Regions from separate parts of the Cytobacillus oceanisediminis genome, predicted to be linked through region 1. Evidence: a T-box and tRNA genes for the amino acid it is inferred to sense, from the RefSeq annotation. Region 1 holds a T-box; the other holds one or more tRNA genes.
What was found. A T-box is a leader RNA that pairs with one kind of tRNA and senses whether it is charged. The one in region 1 lies ahead of leuS (leucine--tRNA ligase), so its partner is inferred to be a tRNA-Leu.
Positions count from the first base shown of each region.

Region 2: it has a tRNA-Leu gene. The T-box ahead of leuS (leucine--tRNA ligase) is inferred to sense a tRNA for this amino acid. The anticodon was not compared.

Region 1 is NZ_CP065511.1:4,709,071-4,718,969, reverse strand. Features, by position in the region: gene IRB79_RS23620 (MDR family MFS transporter) at 1-82, shown strand, start outside; gene IRB79_RS23615 (hypothetical protein) at 129-488, opposite strand; gene IRB79_RS23610 (sigma-54 interaction domain-containing protein) at 623-1,984, shown strand; gene IRB79_RS23605 (GntP family permease) at 2,315-3,634, shown strand; gene IRB79_RS23600 (3-hydroxybutyrate dehydrogenase) at 3,692-4,468, shown strand; T-box leader at 4,580-4,803, shown strand; gene leuS (leucine--tRNA ligase) at 5,008-7,425, shown strand; gene IRB79_RS23590 (rhodanese-like domain-containing protein) at 7,591-7,896, shown strand; gene IRB79_RS23585 (sporulation protein Cse60) at 8,004-8,186, shown strand; gene IRB79_RS23580 (BaiN/RdsA family NAD(P)/FAD-dependent oxidoreductase) at 8,216-9,484, opposite strand; gene IRB79_RS23575 (putative polysaccharide biosynthesis protein) at 9,715-9,899, shown strand, end outside.
Region 2 is NZ_CP065511.1:503,795-513,693, forward strand. Features, by position in the region: gene IRB79_RS02630 (PP2C family protein-serine/threonine phosphatase) at 1-991, shown strand, start outside; gene IRB79_RS02635 (anti-sigma factor antagonist) at 1,052-1,384, shown strand; gene rsbW (anti-sigma B factor RsbW) at 1,381-1,854, shown strand; gene sigB (RNA polymerase sigma factor SigB) at 1,832-2,626, shown strand; gene IRB79_RS02650 (PP2C family serine/threonine-protein phosphatase) at 2,623-3,219, shown strand; gene IRB79_RS02655 (Tex family protein) at 3,283-5,466, shown strand; gene cmpA (cortex morphogenetic protein CmpA) at 5,623-5,736, opposite strand; gene IRB79_RS02665 (SprT family protein) at 5,873-6,334, shown strand; tRNA gene IRB79_RS02670 (tRNA-Asn) at 6,499-6,573, shown strand; tRNA gene IRB79_RS02675 (tRNA-Ser) at 6,579-6,669, shown strand; tRNA gene IRB79_RS02680 (tRNA-Glu) at 6,685-6,756, shown strand; tRNA gene IRB79_RS02685 (tRNA-Asp) at 6,788-6,863, shown strand; tRNA gene IRB79_RS02690 (tRNA-Gln) at 6,872-6,946, shown strand; tRNA gene IRB79_RS02695 (tRNA-Lys) at 7,091-7,166, shown strand; tRNA gene IRB79_RS02700 (tRNA-Leu) at 7,182-7,266, shown strand; tRNA gene IRB79_RS02705 (tRNA-Leu) at 7,326-7,411, shown strand; tRNA gene IRB79_RS02710 (tRNA-Arg) at 7,471-7,547, shown strand; tRNA gene IRB79_RS02715 (tRNA-Pro) at 7,553-7,629, shown strand; tRNA gene IRB79_RS02720 (tRNA-Gly) at 7,653-7,726, shown strand; rRNA gene IRB79_RS02725 (16S ribosomal RNA) at 7,825-9,352, shown strand; rRNA gene IRB79_RS02730 (23S ribosomal RNA) at 9,559-9,899, shown strand, end outside.

The DNA of each region.
Region 1 (9,899 bases):
TCTATTTGTTTTTGCCATTCTGACAACTCTTGTTTATGACCGGAAATTGAAGGAGCCTAAAGAATTGGCGCATGTATCATAAGAAAGAAACCTGCAGTTTTGAGCTGCAGGTTTTTAAATTTTAGTTCTTAACCGGCGCCTTCGAAGTAATTTTCTTTTTGCTCAGCAGCAAATACAACTTCAGTGAAGAAGCTTTTCAAAATCAGCCATCTCGCTGGATAAGAATTGATAAAGTCTTCGAGAACCTCTTCTGAATAAAGAAGCAGGACATCCAGATCTGCCTTTTTTTGTTTCAAATCATACAAAAGGGCATGCGGAATGGTGTAATAGTCATTCAGCTGCCATTGATTTAGTTTCACTGTAAAAATATTATGCTCCTCAATATAGGTTTCCAGCGCCTGTTTTTGCGCTTGAGCACATTCCTGCTTTGATTTGTTACCAGATTGCCAGTGCGGATTAATTAAATAGATGCCTTTCAGCTGAAACACCTCCTATGTCTGCCGATTACTAATGTTATGGGCAGTAAAAGCAATAAGAATACCCATTGAAGTGAATTTGTTTTCAGAAAAATATGATAAAATAGTGATCATAATAGTAGATAGTCCTAAATGAGGGGATTCAAATGAAAAGTGCATTATTCGATTTGCCTGTGAAAATTGTTGAAACCATTGTTGAGAACGCCTTTGGATGGCTGGTAGTTGTGAATAAAGAAGGAACGATCATTTACATCAATAAAAATTATTGTGATTTTCTGGAAGTGGAGAGGGAACAGGTTCTGGGGAAGCATGTGTCCGAGGTTATTGAAAATTCACGTATGCATATTGTGGCTGAATCAGGCAAGGAAGAAATTGCAGATCTGCAATATATAAGAGGCAACTATATGATAGCAAACCGCATTCCCATTTTTTCTGATGGCGAAGTAATTGGCGCTTTCGGGACAGTCTTTTTTAGGGATACAAAAGAATGGATGCAGATGAACAGCCATGTAAAGAGCATGCTGACAAAAATCCAGAGCTATATCCAGGAAATTGATCCCAGTGTAAAATACAGCCTTGATGATATACTGGGAAACTCGAGCCAGATTCATAGCCTTAAAGAAAAGGTGAAAATGGTGGCAGCAAGTGATATTTCCGTTTTAATCCGCGGGGAAAGCGGGACTGGAAAAGAACTATTTGCCCATAGTATTCATCAGCTCAGCAACAGGAGCCATCAGCCGTTTGTAAAAATTAACTGCGGAGCCATACCTGAACATCTGCTGGAGTCTGAACTGTTTGGCTATGAAGAAGGAGCTTTTACAGGTGCGAAAAAGGGAGGCAAAAAGGGGAAATTTCAGCTTGCTGATGGAGGGACCTTATTTTTGGATGAGATCGGGGATATGGCGCTTAATATGCAGGTGAAGCTATTGCGTGCCCTGCAGGAAGGCGAGATTGAAAGCGTGGGTTCGACTTTTCCGGTTAAAGTAGATGTCCGGATTATCGCTGCAACTAACAGACCGCTCGAAAAAATGATGGAAGAAAAGCGCTTTAGGGAGGACTTATTCTATCGGATTAATGTGGTGCCGTTTATGGTTCCTTCTCTGCGCGACAGGATGGAAGATTTATCACTCTTAATCGATAGCTTTATCAAAAAAATAACGAAAAAATCGGGAAAGAGAATAAGTGCAATTGAAGATGAGGTAATAGAAAAGTTTCATCAATATAGCTGGCCCGGCAATATTAGAGAGCTTGAAAATGTAATAGAGGCATCCATTCATTTAACAAGCAATGAAAGTATCACTACAGAATCATTGCCGGATTATATGAAAGAATCTGCAGTTTATCCCGTTGGAAAAAAGAAATTGAAGGATATTCTGGAAGAAACAGAAAAGCGTATACTGACACAAAGCTTGAGTAAATATAACCATGACCGAATAGAAGCTGCAAAGGCTCTAGGAATCAGTAAATCTTCTATGTATGAAAAACTAAAGAAATATGGAATTGAATAAATATAAACAGTCCAGAAATCCGGAATACGTTCCAGGATTCTGGACTGTTTTCATTCTTGTAATTTTATGTACACTCAGTCCTACTCTTAGACGGAATTATCAGAAAACTAGTCTATTGTATCAGTGGACTTGTTCCCTATGCATTCCAGAATTCTGGAAAAATGATTCATTTATTGTTCACCATTCCCTTTACATACAAGCATTTCATGTTGGCACGCCTCTTGCATTATAATTTCTCAGCAAGTTATTTTTCTGTTATTTTTGCAAACGTTTTCAAAGAAGGGGGATTACAAGTTTTTTTCTTATTTTTAAAACAAAGGGGGAAATGAAATGCTAAGTATGATTGGATTAATAGGCGGGCTCGCCCTGCTGATTTACCTGACTATGCGGGGAATGAACCTGCTGGTTGTCGGGCCGTTATCTGCCTTGTTTGTAGCTCTTTTTAGCGGCATGCCATTGTTTCCGCAGCTGGCAGGTGAAGGAGAGGCAAATTTGGTCGGGAACTATATGTCCGGCTTTTCAGGGTTTGTTACATCATGGTACCTAATGTTTCTATTGGGTGCAATTTTTGGGAAGGTAATGGAAGACAGCGGTGCGGCCGACAGTGTATCCAAAATGGTAGTGGATAAGTTAGGAATGAAATATGCCGTTCTTGCCATTGTCGCTTCCTGTGCCATTTTAACTTATGGCGGTGTCAGTCTATTCGTTGTTGCTTTCTCTGTATATCCAATGGCATTAAGTTTATTTAAACAGGCAAATCTGCCAAGAAGGTTCATCCCTGCAGCACTTGCCTTTGGATCTGTAACTTTTACGATGACTTCTGCGGGTTCACCTGAAATTCAAAACTGGATTCCGATTGAATTTCTTGGAACGACTCCATATGCAGGCTGGGAAGTCAGCTTAATTGTCGCTGTGTTCATGATGATTTTTGGCTACTGGTGGCTGAAGCGCATGATCACAAAGGCTGTAAACAAAGGAGAAACCTTTGAATCCCGCAAGCAGGATCCTGTGACTGAAAATAAAGAATTACCGCACCCTATTATGGGGGTTCTTCCATTGGCTGTCGTTTTAATTATCTCATTCGTATTCCATGACTCTCTTGCACAATCTGCACTTATTCTTGCATTACTGGGCGGAGTTATTGCCACATATCTATTGAACAGAAAGTATTTCACAAATTTCTGGAATGCTGTGTCTGATGGAACATTAGGTGCATTGATTGCGATAGGGAATACGGCTGCTGTTGTAGGGTTTGGCGGTGTTGCAAAGGCAGTGCCGGCATTTGCCACAGCAGTAGATTGGATGACAAGTATTCCTGGAAGCCCGCTGATTGGCGGTGCCATTGCAGTAAGTGTTATTGCCGGCATGACCGGTTCAGCTTCTGGCGGTCAGGCGATCGCATTGCCGATTCTGGCCCCGCATTATATGGACATGGGCGTCAATGCGGAAGCCCTTCACAGAACAGTTGCCATATCATCTGGTGCCCTTGACTCTTTGCCGCATAATGGCTATGTCGTTACCACGGTACGGGCTATCTGCGGTGAAACCCACCAGGCTGCATATGGCGCTGTGGCTGCTGTTACAGTAATTGTTCCGCTAATTGGAGTTGCAATTGCTATTATCTTGTTCTCACTCGGACTAGGAATCTAATTTCGGCAGGGGCTCATAAAATAGAGCCCCGGCTTTGTTTTTGAAAGGAGCTTATTCATGGTACAAAATAAAGTAGTTTTTATAACCGGTGCAGCTCAGGGAATTGGCTATGAAATTGGCAAGAGATTTGCTGAACACGGCTCGAAAATTGTTCTGACAGATATTCAGGAAGATGCCGTGAAAAAAGCTGCAGAAAATTTGCAGGATGAAGGTTTTGAAGCGCTTGGGCTAAAATGTGATGTGACCTCAGAGTCTGATATACAAGCGGCCATCAATGAAACCGTCAGCCAATTCGGTGCTTTGGATGTGCTCATTAACAATGCAGGGCTGCAGCATGTTTCCTTTATTGAAGACTTTCCTACTGAGAAATTCGAGTTTCTGATCAAGGTGATGCTGACTGCACCATTCATGGCCATTAAACATGTCATGCCCGTTATGAAACAACAAAAATCCGGCCGTATCCTGAACATGGCATCCATTAACGGTCTTGTTGGATTCGCAGGTAAAGCAGCTTATAACAGTGCTAAGCATGGCGTTATAGGCCTTACTAAAGTCGCAGCATTGGAGGCTGCTGAAGATGGCATTACGGTTAATGCCATTTGCCCGGGCTATGTAGATACACCACTCGTAAGAAATCAGCTGAATGACCTTGCTAAAACAAGAAATGTACCTATTGAAAAAGCGCTGGAAGAAGTCATTTATCCTTTAGTGCCGCAGAAGAGGCTGCTGACGGTGGAAGAGATTGCAGATTATGCGATTTTTTTGGCTGGTGAAGGAGCTAAAGGAATTACAGGCCAGGCGGCAGTTATTGATGGAGGATATACTGTTCAGTAAATACAGGCACATTTTCGAAAAGCATTGCATATTCTAGATATTAAATTCCTGTCAGGATAAGCCTACTTGCATCCTGGCGGGAAATTTATTACAATAGTCATATTCTTATACTAAAATGCTTAGATAAGGAGCAGTAGTGGTGCAGCAGCCCGTTTTAGAGAGTTGACGGAAGGTGCAAGTCAGCCGGGCACATCATGAACTCGCCTTTGAGCAGCAAGTGTGAAGTACCAGTAATGCTTGCCGTTTTCCGCGTTAAGGATGAATGAAGCGAGTGACATGTTCACTAATGTGGGTGGTACCGCGGGAGATTTATACATAATCCTCTCGTCCCTTTTTTGGGATGAGAGGTTTTTTTATTGTATTAAAAAAATGAAGTACAAATTTTTGAAGTCAGAAAGTAGTCTAGCTCCGTGCGCCATCGGCTCTCGGCTAAGCCAATCCGTCAAAAAGGTTAAAGAACAACCTTTCCGCCGGCTCGTCTTATGCTTGTCGCCGATGAGCGGGCGCCCTGCGCTTTCTGATATTAGGAGGAAACAAAAATGAGTTTCAATCATCAGGAGATTGAAAAAAAGTGGCAAGGCTACTGGGAAGAAAATAAAACTTTCAAAACAACTGAAGATAAAGGCAAACGCAAATTTTATGCGCTTGATATGTTCCCTTACCCTTCAGGCGCAGGACTTCATGTCGGGCACCCGGAAGGATATACGGCAACAGACATCCTTTCCCGCATGAAGCGCATGCAGGGCTATAATGTCCTTCACCCAATGGGCTGGGATGCATTTGGGTTGCCTGCCGAGCAATATGCCCTTGATACAGGAAACGATCCTGCAGAATTCACAGAACAGAATATCAACACCTTCCGCCGCCAGATTAAGGCGTTAGGCTTTTCATATGACTGGGATCGTGAAGTAAACACAACAGACCCTGAATACTATAAATGGACTCAGTGGATATTCTTAAAGCTTTATGAAAAAGGACTTGCATATATCGATGAAGTAGCTGTTAACTGGTGTCCCGCACTTGGAACAGTGCTTGCAAATGAAGAGGTCATTGACGGAAAAAGTGAACGCGGAGGCCATCCGGTAGAACGCCGTCCAATGAGACAGTGGATGCTTAAAATTACAGCTTATGCGGATCGCCTGCTTGAAGATCTTGATTTATTGGATTGGCCAGAGAGCCTTAAGGATATGCAGCGAAACTGGATCGGCCGTTCTGAAGGAGCAGAAGTAACATTCAATATTGAAGGCCATGATGGCACGTTCACTGTTTTCACAACACGACCTGACACATTATATGGTGCAACATATGCTGTTCTTGCTCCAGAACACGCGCTTGTTGATAAAATCACAGCAGAAGGGCAGCGCGAGGCAGTTCAGGCTTACATTGACAAAGTAAAGAGCAAGAGCGACCTAGAGCGGACAGATCTTGCTAAAGAGAAAACAGGTGTCTTCACTGGTGCGTATGCGATTAACCCGGTCACTGGCGAAAAAATGCCAATCTGGATTGCAGATTATGTTTTAGTCAGCTATGGAACTGGGGCCATCATGGCGGTTCCAGCTCATGACGAGCGCGACTATGAGTTCGCCAAGCAATTTGATCTTCCTATTATAGAAGTTGTTGCCGGCGGAGATGTTGAAAAAGAAGCATACATTGGCGATGGCGAGCATGTGAACTCAGGCTTCCTTGATGGATTAAACAAAGAGGATGCGATTGAGAAAATGATCGCATGGCTTGAAGAGAAAGGCATTGGCACTAAGAAGGTTACTTATCGTCTTCGTGACTGGCTATTCAGCCGCCAGCGATATTGGGGCGAGCCGATTCCAGTGATCCACTGGGAAGATGGCACAATGACTGCCGTTCCGGAAGATCAGCTGCCATTAGTGCTTCCGAAAACAACGGAAATCAAACCATCCGGCACTGGAGAGTCACCATTAGCAAACATCGATGAGTGGGTTAATGTCGTGGATCCTGAAACAGGCAAAAAAGGCCGCAGGGAAACGAACACAATGCCGCAATGGGCAGGCAGCTGCTGGTACTATCTTCGCTATATTGATCCGAAAAACAGTGAAGCTCTTGCAGATCCTGAGAAATTAAAAGAATGGCTTCCGGTTGATATTTATATCGGAGGAGCCGAACATGCGGTTCTTCACCTTCTATATGCCCGCTTCTGGCACAAGGTCCTTTACGATGTGGGAGTTGTCCATACGAAGGAACCGTTCCAAAAGCTATTTAACCAAGGTATGATTCTTGGGGAAAATAATGAGAAAATGAGTAAATCAAAAGGCAATGTCGTTAATCCGGATGAAATTGTAGCAAGCCACGGTGCAGATACTCTTCGTCTATACGAAATGTTCATGGGTCCGCTTGAAGCTTCCATCGCATGGTCTACAAATGGATTGGATGGTTCAAGAAGATTCCTTGACCGCATCTGGCGTTTGTTTGTGGAAGAGACTGGTGAATTAAGCCCGAGAATTCAGGACATTGAAGAAGGCAGCAGCCTTGAAAAGGTTTACCACCAAACGGTGAAAAAAGTAACTGAAGACTACGAAGGGCTGCGTTTCAACACAGCTATTTCTCAAATGATGGTATTCATCAATGAAGCATATAAAGCAGATGTGCTTCCAAAGATCTTTGCAGAAGGCTTTGTAAAAATGCTTTCACCAATTGCTCCTCACATGTCCGAAGAGCTTTGGTCAAAATTAGGCCATGGTGAATCCATTGCTTATGAAGCTTGGCCTGCATATGATGAAGCCAAAATGACAGATGATGAAGTCGAAATCGTTATCCAGATCAACGGCAAAGTTAAAGCAAAGCTTATGGTTCCTGCTGATGCCAAAAAAGACCTATTGGAGCAAATCGCAATGGGCGATGACAAAGTAAAAGAACAAATTGACGGAAAAACCGTCCGTAAAGTCATCGCGGTGCCAGGTAAACTTGTAAATATCGTTGCAAATTAAGTTATATCAGATGAAACCACCTCTATTTGATCAGGGGTGGTTTTTGTATTTGTGTTATAGAAACTTCTCATTTATATTTTTCGTGCCATATAGGGTATTATAGGAGTGGCAGCAATATTAAATGTTAAGTGCTATTTAAAAAGCTTTCCAGAAAGGGTGTTAGGATTGGACCGTATTGAAGAGATTACAACAGAAGAATTGCAAAAAAAGCTTGAAGCAGGGGAGAAGCTTGAGCTTGTTGATGTAAGGGAAGATGAAGAGGTTGCATCCGGTATGATTCCAGGGACGAGACATATCCGTATGGGCACGATACCTGAGAATCTTGATAAATTTGATAAAGATACGGAGTACATTATTATTTGCCGTTCTGGCAATCGCAGCGGAAACGTATGCCACTATTTGCAGGACCAGGGATATAAAGTCCGCAATATGACCGGGGGCATGCTGAACTGGCAGGGGGAAACAAAATAAAGAAGAGCGGAGCCGCAGCAGGCTTCGTTTTTTTTTTTTTTATGTTTCGGTTTTAAAAATTCAGAAAATTGGCCAGGCTGATAAAAAACTATGAAAGGAAGTTTCCTGTGATTAAGGTAAAGTTATTTGATCATGAACATGAAAAAGACCTGGAAAAGGATATGAATCATTTTCTGGAGAAGCTTGAGGAAAAAAAGCTGCTGGATATAAAATATAATGTTGCCGCAGTGCAAGAGGATGAAGACGAACAAATTTATTGTTTCTCTGCCATGGTTATATATAGAGCCTGATGTCTGAGGAGCATCAGGCTCTATCTTTATTATACGATTCTAGCTGAAACTGCTGCGTTTAATCCGGCTAACCTGCCTGTTACAAGTGCGGATGTGATATTATACCCGCCTGTGTAGCCGTGGATGTCCAGGATTTCTCCGCAGAAGAAAAGTCCTTCCATCAATTTTGAAGCCATTGTTTGCGGTTCAATTTCTTTGACGGAGACCCCTCCGCCGGTAACAAAGGCTTTATCGAGAGGCAGCGTCCCATTTACTTTAAATTGAAAAGATTTGCAGGCTTTAACAAAACTTCTGATCTTTTCGTTTGAAATCGCAGCTCCCTGTGAGGACGGATCAATTCCGTTCTGCTCAAGAAGAAACAAAAGATATCTTTCGGGAAGCATCCCTTTTAAGAGATTTTTAATACTTTTCTTTGGATCTTCTTTAATCTTTTTGGACACTTCCTGAAAAAGAGGCTCTTCCTTTGTATCCGGGATAGCGTCCAAATTCATGACCACTTCTTTTAAATTCCACTTTTTCATCGCTTTCACAGCATATTGGCTGCAGCGCAAAACGGCCGGGCCGCTAATGCCAAAATGGGTAAAAATCATATCCATCCGATGGGCTATGAGCGCTTTTCCTTTAGGATTTAAAACACTAAGCGCCACACTCCGGAGCGACAATCCCTGCAGCATTTTTTCTTTAATAAAATTCTCAGAAGATGTCAGCGGAACCTCGGTTGGGAAAAGCTCTGTAATCGTATGGCCTGCTTTTTCCGCCCATGCATAGCCATCACCGGTTGAGCCGGTATGAGGGACTGATTTTCCTCCGACGGCTATCACAACTGAGTCTGCTTCATATACATCGCCTGTTTTTAATTCTATCGATTTCACCCTGCCATTTTCATAGTGAACATCCTGTATAGGGCTGTTCGTTTTGATATCGACTTTCAGCTCTTTCAGCCTTGAAATCAAGGCATCAACAACAGATTGTGCTTTGTCGGTAACAGGAAACATCCGCCCGTGATCTTCCTCTTTCAGCTTAATTCCTAAATTCTCAAAGAAGCGGATAATATCTTCATTGCTGAAAATGGAGAATGCGCTGTACAAAAACCGGCCATTGCCGGGAATATGCTTAATGATTTCTTCCACTGGAAGCCTGTTTGTGACATTGCACCGGCCTCCTCCGGAAATGGCAAGTTTCCTTCCAAGCTTGTTTCCTTTGTCAATCAGCAGGACTTTTGCCTTCTGTTCCGCTGCACCGATTGCTGCCATCAATCCCGAAGGACCACCGCCTATAACTATTACATCATATTTCATGTTTTCACCAACTTATCTTGATTCGCTAAAAAAGCAATAGCTCTATTATAAATCAAATATCCTATTTCTAAAAATAATGCCCCATTATACGGTATTGCAAGTGGAATTTCTTCAGCAAGAAGAGTACACTACAACTAGTGTGTCTAAAAAGATAGAAAAATGACGAACTTAGCTTGGGCATTCATATACTGTTATAGTTTGCATGCAGCAGTTTTTAAGGAAGGGATTATATGTCATCTAAGCTTTTAAGAGGTACTTTTATATTAACGCTGGGAACCTTTATTTCAAAGTTTCTCGGGTTGTTCTATGTTATTCCTTTTTATTCTATTGTTGGGAAGGAAGGAACACTCCTTTACCAATACTCTTACGTGCCTTATACCATTTTCATTAGCATTGCAACAGCAGGCGTACCGCT
Region 2 (9,899 bases), 1.1 Mb from region 1:
GGAATCAAAGTATCGGGATATTCTTGAGAATTATATTAAAGAACAATCTGAACAGGCTTTGTATCAGGGCCAGAAGTTCAGCAGGAAGTCGATCGAGCACAAAATCTCTCCTGAAGAGATTATCAGCGTTCATAAAAGTCTGATGGGTGAACTTTATCCGGACTTGCCTGAGTATGTTCACCATTCTTTTGATATCCTTCTGGAAGTCATGATAGGCTATGGTTTTGCCTATCGGGAACACCAGAACTTAAAGCATATTCAGCAGGAACTCAGGACAGAAATGGAAATAGCTGCGAACGTCCAGCAAACCCTGCTGGGGACGCAGGTTCCTTCTGTTGAAGGTTTGGATATTGGCGCCATAAGTGTTCCTGCCAAACATATGAACGGTGATTATTTCCATTTTGTTCAGGATGAAAACAGCACAATCAGCATAGCAATTGCTGATGTAATCGGTAAAGGGCTGCCGGCGGCCTTGTGTATGTCCATGATTAAATATGCCATGGACAGTTTGCCTGAAAACCGCAATGACCCTAAAACGGTTCTGGAAAATCTTAATCGGGTCGTAGAACAGAACGTAGATTTAACAATGTTCATTACTATGTTTTATGGAATATATGATACGAACAGCCATATGTTCTCTTATGGTTCTGCCGGACACGAACCAGGACTTTTCTTTGCTGCTGAGACGGGTGAATTTACCGAACTGGCAGCGAAAGGCCTGCTTCTCGGCATTGATAAAAAAACTAAATACCGCCAGTACGAAAAAGGAGTAAATCCCGGAGATATGATTATATTAATGTCAGATGGGGTTACTGAATGCCGTACAGAAGAAGGGTTTATAGAAAAGGAATCATTGCTGGAATTAATCAAGAAATACATTCATTTAAGTGCACAGGAAATTGTTAATAGCGTATATAAAGAACTTGAAAAACTTCAGCATTTTCAATTGCGGGACGATTTTACCTTAATTATTTTAAAAAGAAATGTTTAACGGGTTTTAAAAGCGGGTAACTAGTAAAAAGCAGTTGACATGTAAAGAGGTGGGTCAGTTATGAATATTACAATAGATGTAAAAGAAAATGATATGCTGATTGAAGCAATGGTAAGCGGAGAAATTGATGCGTATACAGCTCCTAAACTCCGTGAAGAGCTGTTTCCTTTAACAGAAAAAGAGGGCGTAGAAATGGTGGTCAACCTATCTGAAGTCTCTTATATGGATAGTACCGGCTTAGGTGTATTTGTTGGTGTATTTAAAAATGTCCGCGCTAATAACGGTAAATTCCAGATTGTTGGCTTGTCGGACCGTTTAAAGAGACTTTTCGAAATTACAGGCCTAGCCGATATTATCGATATTAACAGCGGGATTGAAGGTGGAGTACAATGAACGAGCCATTTGATTATATAGAGGTGAAAATTCCGGCCAAGCCGGAATTTGTTGGGGTAATCCGCCTGACGCTATCAGGGATTGCCAGCAGAATGGGATTTGCATATGAAGAAATTGAAGATCTTAAAATCGCTACAAGTGAAGCTTGCACCAATGCAGTCCAACACGCATACAAACAGAATGAGCAAGGAGAAGTAGTCATCGGGTTCGGTTTATACACTGACCGTCTTGAGGTAATGGTCGCAGACAGCGGAAAAAGTTTTGACTTCCAATCTGCAAGACAAGGCATTGGGCCATACGACCAGACTGATTCTGTGGAATTCCTGCGTGAAGGAGGCTTGGGTCTATACCTGATTGAAACATTGATGGATGAAGTAAGAATTCATCACAAAGAGGGTGTTACGGTCTTCATGACCAAATACCTAGAGGGAGAGCAGGTGGAGAGGGATGCAAAAACAATCTCAACCTAACCAAAAATCCAAAGAAGAAACAAATGCTTTAATCAAAGCCTACCAGCTTCACCAGGATGAAGAAGCTCAAAATGCCCTGGTCCTTCAATATCAGAATTTAGTTGAAGCCATTGCCCGCAAGTACTCAAAAGGAAGATCTTATCATGAGGATATTGTCCAGGTAGGCATTATAGGCTTATTAGGGGCTATCCGCCGCTATGATGAGTCTTTCGGCAAAACGTTTGAGGCCTTTGCTGTTCCTACGATTATCGGCGAAATTAAGCGCTTCTTAAGGGATAAAACTTGGAGCGTTCATGTTCCGCGCCGCATAAAGGAATTGGGCCCAAAAATTAAAGCGACCGTTGAAGAGCTCACAACAGAACTTCATAGGTCTCCAAGAGTGGACGAAATAGCCGATGTGCTGGGTGTATCAGAAGAAGAAGTTCTCGAAGCAATGGAAATGGGAAAAAGCTATCAGGCGCTTTCTGTTGACCATTCAATCGAGGCTGATTCTGATGGAGGAACAGTCACTTTGCTGGATATCGTCGGAAATGAAGACGAGGGCTTTGAAAAAGTAAATCAAATGCTTGTTCTTGAAAAAGTCCTGCATGTCCTGTCTGAGAGAGAGAAATTAATTATACAATACACATATCTTGAGAATATGAGCCAAAAAGAAGCTGGAGATAAACTTGGGATTTCCCAGATGCATGTCTCCAGACTTCAGCGCCGTGCAATCAAAAAGCTTCAGGAGGCGATCCACTCTGAAACAAATAACTCGGAGTGCCTTTCATGACCAAATTGGTTAGAGATAACATCGAAGTGATTGCTTACCAGACAGCTAAAGATGGCAAAGCTTTTTGCGGTGATGGATATTACTTCACCGCAACTGATGAATACTTTGTATGTGTGCTGGCAGATGGCCTTGGAAGCGGAGAATTCGCGTATGAAGCTTCTTCTGCTGTTGTTTCTGTCGTAGAGCAGCATCATGAGAAAGATGTAGATACGCTCATGAAGCTTTGCAACGATGTTCTTTTACAAAAAAGAGGAGCAGCAGTAGCGCTGTTTAAAGTTCATTTTGCCTCCAGGGAATTTGTATACAGCTGTGTAGGGAATATTCGGTTTTTCCTTTATTCATCTACTGGAAAACTCACTTATCCCCTGCCTGTAACTGGATATCTGTCAGGAAGGCCGCAGGTGTTTCATACCCAGCGGTTTACGTATGAAGCGGAATCAAAGTTTTTGATATACTCAGATGGCTTAAATATTCAAGGGGTTAAATCTTTGCTGAAAGCATTTCTCCCTATTGATCTTATCTCGGAAGATATAAAAAAGCAGTATCCATCTACCTCAGATGATGCTACTTTCATACTTGGAAGCTTACTCTAGAACAGGGTAAGCTTTTTGTTTTTCTTTTTGATAAAATGAAAAGTGAGACTCTATGATGGAGGAATGATCTTGGAAAAAACTTTGGATAGACAAAATCAAGTACTAAACCTAATCGCTGGAGAATTATCAATAGCCATTAAACAAGTAAAAAACACAATCAGCTTATTGGAAGAAGGGAACACAGTCCCGTTTATTGCCCGATACAGAAAGGAACAAACAGGCGCACTGGATGAAGTTCAAATCCGGGATATCATGGAGCGCTGGCAATACATACAAAATCTCAATCAGCGTAAAGAAGAGGTAGTCCGCTTAATTGAAGAACAGGGCAAGTTGACAGAAGAGCTAAAATCCAAAATTGAAAAAGCGGTAAAGCTGCAGGAGGTAGAAGACTTATACCGGCCATATAAGCAAAAGCGCCGCACAAAAGCAACTGCAGCAAAGGAAAAAGGGCTTGAACCGTTTGCTGAATGGCTTCTCACCTTTCCCCTTAATGAAACCCCTGCTGCAAAGGCCAAAGAATTCTTATCTGATGAAAAGGAAGTAACCACAACGGAAGAGGCAATCGCTGGAGCAAAAGATATTATCGCTGAATGGGTATCAGATGAAGCAGAAAGCAGAAAATGGATCCGTATGGAAACAGCCAAAAAGGGAACCATTGAGTCTTCTGTGAAGAATAAAGAGAATGACGAAAAAGGCGTTTATGAAATGTACTACGAGTATGAGGAACCAGTGAGTAAGATTGTTCCACACCGCACACTTGCATTAAACCGTGGTGAAAAAGAAGAAGTTTTAAGGATTAACATTAAGCCAAATACCGAATTTATCTTAAAGTACTTGTATAAAAAGTGGGTGAAGGATGAACGCTCCCCTGCAGGGGCAATTGTAAAGGAAGCTATTGAGGATGGATACAAGCGTCTGATTATGCCTTCGATTGAACGTGAAATCCGCAATGAACTAACTGAAAAAGCAGAAGAACAGGCGATCATGATTTTTTCTGAAAATCTCAGAAAACTGCTGCTTCAGCCCCCATTAAAAGGCAAGGTAGTACTTGGTGTAGACCCTGCCTACAGAACTGGCTGCAAGCTGGCTGTTGTAGATGAAACTGGAAAAGTACTTGATATCGGTGTCATATATCCGCATCCTCCTGTTTCCAAAACGAAACAAGCACGAGAGAAAGTAGTTCATATTCTAAACACCTGCAAAGTAGAAATGGTTGCCATCGGCAATGGAACCGCCTCAAGGGAAACCGAGCAGTTCATCGCTGACATTTTAAAGGACATGAAAGAGGAGATATTCTACCTAATTGTCAATGAAGCAGGGGCGAGCGTATATTCTGCCTCAGACCTTGCCAGAGAAGAGTTTCCTGATTTTCAGGTAGAAGAAAGAAGTGCTGTATCCATTGCCCGCCGCCTCCAGGATCCTCTTGCAGAATTGGTTAAGATTGATCCCAAGTCCGTGGGGGTTGGTCAATATCAGCATGACGTATCCCAGAAAAAGCTGTCAGAATCACTCTCTTTTGTTGTAGAGACAGCGGTAAACCAAGTGGGTGTCAATGTAAATACAGCCTCATCTTCGTTGCTGCAGCATGTAGCTGGCCTTTCAAAAACAGTTGCTGTGAATATAATCAAGAAACGGGAAGAAGAAGGGAAATTTACAGACCGCAAGCAGTTGAAAAAGATTCCGCGCCTTGGGGCCAAAACCTATGAACAGGCAATAGGCTTCTTGCGGATTATCGATGGGAAAGAATCTCTGGACCGGACTGGTATACACCCTGAAACGTATGCAGTAGTAAATAAATTGCTTGCTAATCTCGGATTTAAATCCAGTGACCTTGGAACACAATCATTAAGGGAAGCGCTAAAAGGCATAAATATCAGCCAGACTGCCCGGGAGCTTGAAATTGGTGAACTTACATTGAGAGATATTATTGATGCCTTAATGAGACCTGAAAGGGATCCGCGTGATGAGCTGCCAAAGCCGCTCCTAAAGAAAGAAGTCCTGAAACTTGAAGATCTGCAGGAAGGGATGGAGCTTCAAGGGACAGTGAGAAATGTTGTCGACTTTGGTGCATTCGTTGATATCGGAGTCAAACAGGATGGCCTTGTTCATATATCTAAACTTAGCCGCCAATTTGTCAAACATCCGCTGGATGTCGTGTCCGTTGGGGATGTAGTAACAGTCTGGGTTGACTCTGTTGATAAGCACAAGGGAAGAGTCGCCTTAACTATGCTTGACCAAACTAATTAACATTCCTTTGTTTTGCTGGCTTAAATAGCTTGTTCTTCGAGTCATAAGCCAAATCACGCCGGAAATCAATATTTCTAGCGTGATTTGGCCTATGCTTGTGAGGTTTTCAAAGGGCTGTAGCTGATTTTAGCTGGTTTATCTCAGGCTCGCCATATTTTATGAGCAGTGTTTCTTTCTATAGAAAAACCAGCACTGATTCAGCAGTTTGATCTGATAGCGGTCCTTTTCATAAAAAGCACGCTGGATTTGATTTTGAAACCATACAGGCATATGATTTACCTCCCGTGTATTGGAATCTGATGATCGCTCCCTCGGGCAGCAAAGCGAGTTCAGAGCTATAATAGGTATATATAATGTATGCTATAATAGGTTGTCATGTTTACGATAAGAGAGGAAAAACATTGTTATGAATGACCAGGAGCTTCAGACACTTGTTGAAAAGATATCCTTAGAAAGCTTCGGCAAGCCCTTTCGCCATCAGGTTTATTTTAATTCACGCCTCAGGTCGACTGGCGGAAGATATATGCTGAATTCACATCATGTTGAAATAAACAAAAAGTATTATGAGCAGCTTGGGGCCGGAGAATTAGAGGGAATTATTAAGCACGAGCTATGTCATTACCATTTGCATTTAGAAGGAAAAGGATATAAGCATCGTGATCAGGATTTCAGAATGCTAATGAAAAAAGTGGGAGCACCTCGATTTTGTTCGGCATTGCCTGATCGTCCAAAAACAAATAGATCTGCTAAGATTCTTGTTTATATGTGTAAGGAATGCGGTCAAACTTATCAAAGAAAAAGAATGGTTGATACGAAGAAATATGTTTGCGGTAAATGCAAGGGGAAATTAGTATTAAAAAAGAATTGACATTAGATTAAGTACACTTTATATTTAATAATTGTCGCAGGACAAAACAGGATAAACGGCTAATAAATTCTTCTAAAAACAAGCTTGACTTTTATAGCCTTCGTCCTTATAATATGAAGAGTCGATAAGATGTTAACTGTTTTATCGATAAAGTTCATTATTATTCCGCAGTAGCTCAGTGGTAGAGCATTCGGCTGTTAACCGAACGGTCGCAGGTTCGAATCCTGCCTGCGGAGCCATATTTGGGGAAGTACTCAAGTGGCTGAAGAGGCGCCCCTGCTAAGGGTGTAGGTCGCGTAAGCGGCGCGAGGGTTCAAATCCCTCCTTCTCCGCCAGAAAATTCTCACAATGGCCCGTTGGTCAAGCGGTTAAGACACCGCCCTTTCACGGCGGTAACACGGGTTCGAATCCCGTACGGGTCACTTTTTTGTTTCCGACGGTTTTTATGTGGATGGTCCCGTGGTGTAGCGGTTAACATGCCTGCCTGTCACGCAGGAGATCGCGGGTTCGATTCCCGTCGGGACCGCCATTTGTTATTGGGCTATAGCCAAGCGGTAAGGCACCGGACTTTGACTCCGTCACTCGCAGGTTCGAATCCTGCTAGCCCAGCCATTTTTGATGAGCCAATAGCTCAGTCGGTAGAGCAGATTGCAGTATCAGTGAATTTCTTCATCTGAATAGCAATCTGTGACAAAGCGTTTAGCTTTGGAACATCTGACTGCACATAGCAGGCTTTAGGAAGTCTCATAAAATTATGAGCCATTAGCTCAGTCGGTAGAGCATCTGACTTTTAATCAGAGGGTCGAAGGTTCGAGTCCTTCATGGCTCACCATTTTAATTTCATATTGCGGGTGTGGCGGAATTGGCAGACGCACCAGACTTAGGATCTGGCGCCGCAAGGCGTGGGGGTTCGACTCCCTTCACCCGCACCATTAATTACCATTGAGATAAGTGCTACGTTTTGGTATGATGTTACTTGTCGCTTCATTAAGCGGTCGTGGCGGAATGGCAGACGCGCTAGGTTGAGGGCCTAGTGGGGGCAACCCCGTGGAGGTTCAAGTCCTCTCGGCCGCACCAAAAAAGTTGTTGACATTTGAATTTTAGGTTGATATAATATAAGAGTTGCTTTAAAAGATGCGCCCGTAGCTCAATTGGATAGAGCGTTTGACTACGGATCAAAAGGTTAGGGGTTCGACTCCTCTCGGGCGCGCCATATTACGGGGAGTAGCTCAGCTTGGTAGAGCACTTGGTTTGGGACCAAGGGGTCGCAGGTTCGAATCCTGTCTTCCCGACCATTCGGGAAACAATAATTTTATATGCGGGTGTAGTTTAGTGGTAAAACCTCAGCCTTCCAAGCTGATGATGAGGGTTCGATTCCCTTCACCCGCTCCAAACTTACTGATTGATCTTTGAAAACTGAACGAACAGAAACGTCAACGTTAATTCTTTAGTCTTTCTTGAAAAGACAATTTATGAGCTTAATCAACTCTTATATGGAGAGTTTGATCCTGGCTCAGGACGAACGCTGGCGGCGTGCCTAATACATGCAAGTCGAGCGGACAGATGGGAGCTTGCTCCCTGAAGTCAGCATGGACGGGTGAGTAACACGTGGGCAACCTGCCTGTAAGACTGGGATAACTCCGGGAAACCGGGGCTAATACCGGATAATTCTTTCCTCACATGAGGGAAAGCTGAAAGATGGTTTCGGCTATCACTTACAGATGGGCCCGCGCATTAGCTAGTTGGTGAGGTAACGGCTCACCAAGGCGACGATGCGTAGCCGACCTGAGAGGGTGATCGGCCACACTGGGACTGAGACACGGCCCAGACTCCTACGGGAGGCAGGAGTAGGGAATCTTCCGCAATGGACGAAAGTCTGACGGAGCAACGCCGCGTGAGTGATGAAGGTTTTCGGATCGTAAAACTCTGTTGTTAGGGAAGAACAAGTACCGGAGTAACTGCCGGTACCTTGACGGTACCTAACCAGAAAGCCACGGCTAACTACGTGCCAGCAGCCGCGGTAATACGTAGGTGGCAAGCGTTGTCCGGAATTATTGGGCGTAAAGCGCGCGCAGGCGGTTCCTTAAGTCTGATGTGAAAGCCCCCGGCTCAACCGGGGAGGGTCATTGGAAACTGGGGAACTTGAGTGCAGAAGAGAAGAGTGGAATTCCACGTGTAGCGGTGAAATGCGTAGAGATGTGGAGGAACACCAGTGGCGAAGGCGACTCTTTGGTCTGTAACTGACGCTGAGGCGCGAAAGCGTGGGGAGCAAACAGGATTAGATACCCTGGTAGTCCACGCCGTAAACGATGAGTGCTAAGTGTTAGAGGGTTTCCGCCCTTTAGTGCGCAAACGCATTAAGCACTCCGCCTGGGAGTACGGCAAGGCTGAAACTCAAAGGAATTGACGGGGCCCGCACAAGCGGTGGAGCATGTGGTTTAATTCGAAGCAACGCGAAGAACCTTACCAGGTCTTGACATCTCCTGACAACCCTAGAGATAGGGCGTTCCTTCGGGGACAGGATGACAGGTGGTGCATGGTTGTCGTCAGCTCGTGTCGTGAGATGTTGGGTTAAGTCCCGCAACGAGCGCAACCCTTGATCTTAGTTGCCAGCATTCAGTTGGGCACTCTAAGGTGACTGCCGGTGACAAACCGGAGGAAGGTGGGGATGACGTCAAATCATCATGCCCCTTATGACCTGGGCTACACACGTGCTACAATGGATGGTACAAAGCGAGACCGCGAGGTTAAGCGAATCCCATAAAACCATTCTCAGTTCGGATTGCAGGCTGCAACTCGCCTGCATGAAGCCGGAATCGCTAGTAATCGCGGATCAGCATGCCGCGGTGAATACGTTCCCGGGCCTTGTACACACCGCCCGTCACACCACGAGAGTTTGTAACACCCGAAGTCGGTGGGGTAACCATTTGGAGCCAGCCGCCTAAGGTGGGACAGATGATTGGGGTGAAGTCGTAACAAGGTAGCCGTATCGGAAGGTGCGGCTGGATCACCTCCTTTCTAAGGATATTTACATGAAACGTGACGCGTTTTGTTCGTTCAGTTTTGAGAGTTCAATCTCTCAATGAAAGATTCGTTCTTTGAAAACTAGATAATGTTAATGAAGAAGCAATAACCGAGTAATCGCCATTTTAGTGAATTCTCTCTATGTTAAATAGAGTTAAAAAACCTTGATGCTGTTCATCTTCGATGAACCCGTCAAATACGGTTAAGTTAGAAAGGGCGCACGGTGAATGCCTTGGCACTAGGAGCCGATGAAGGACGGTACTAACACCGATATGCTTCGGGGAGCTGTAAGTAAGCTTTGATCCGGAGATTTCCGAATGGGGAAACCCCCTATCCGTAATGGGATAGGATCTTTACCTGAATACATAGGGTATTGAAGGCAGACCCGGGGAACTGAAACATCTAAGTACCCGGAGGAAGAGAAAGCAAACGCGATTCCCTGAGTAGCGGCGAGCGAAACGGGATTAGCCCAAACCAGGAGGCTTGCCTCCTGGGGTTGTAGACACTCTACACGGAGTTACAAAGGAACGAGGTAAATGAA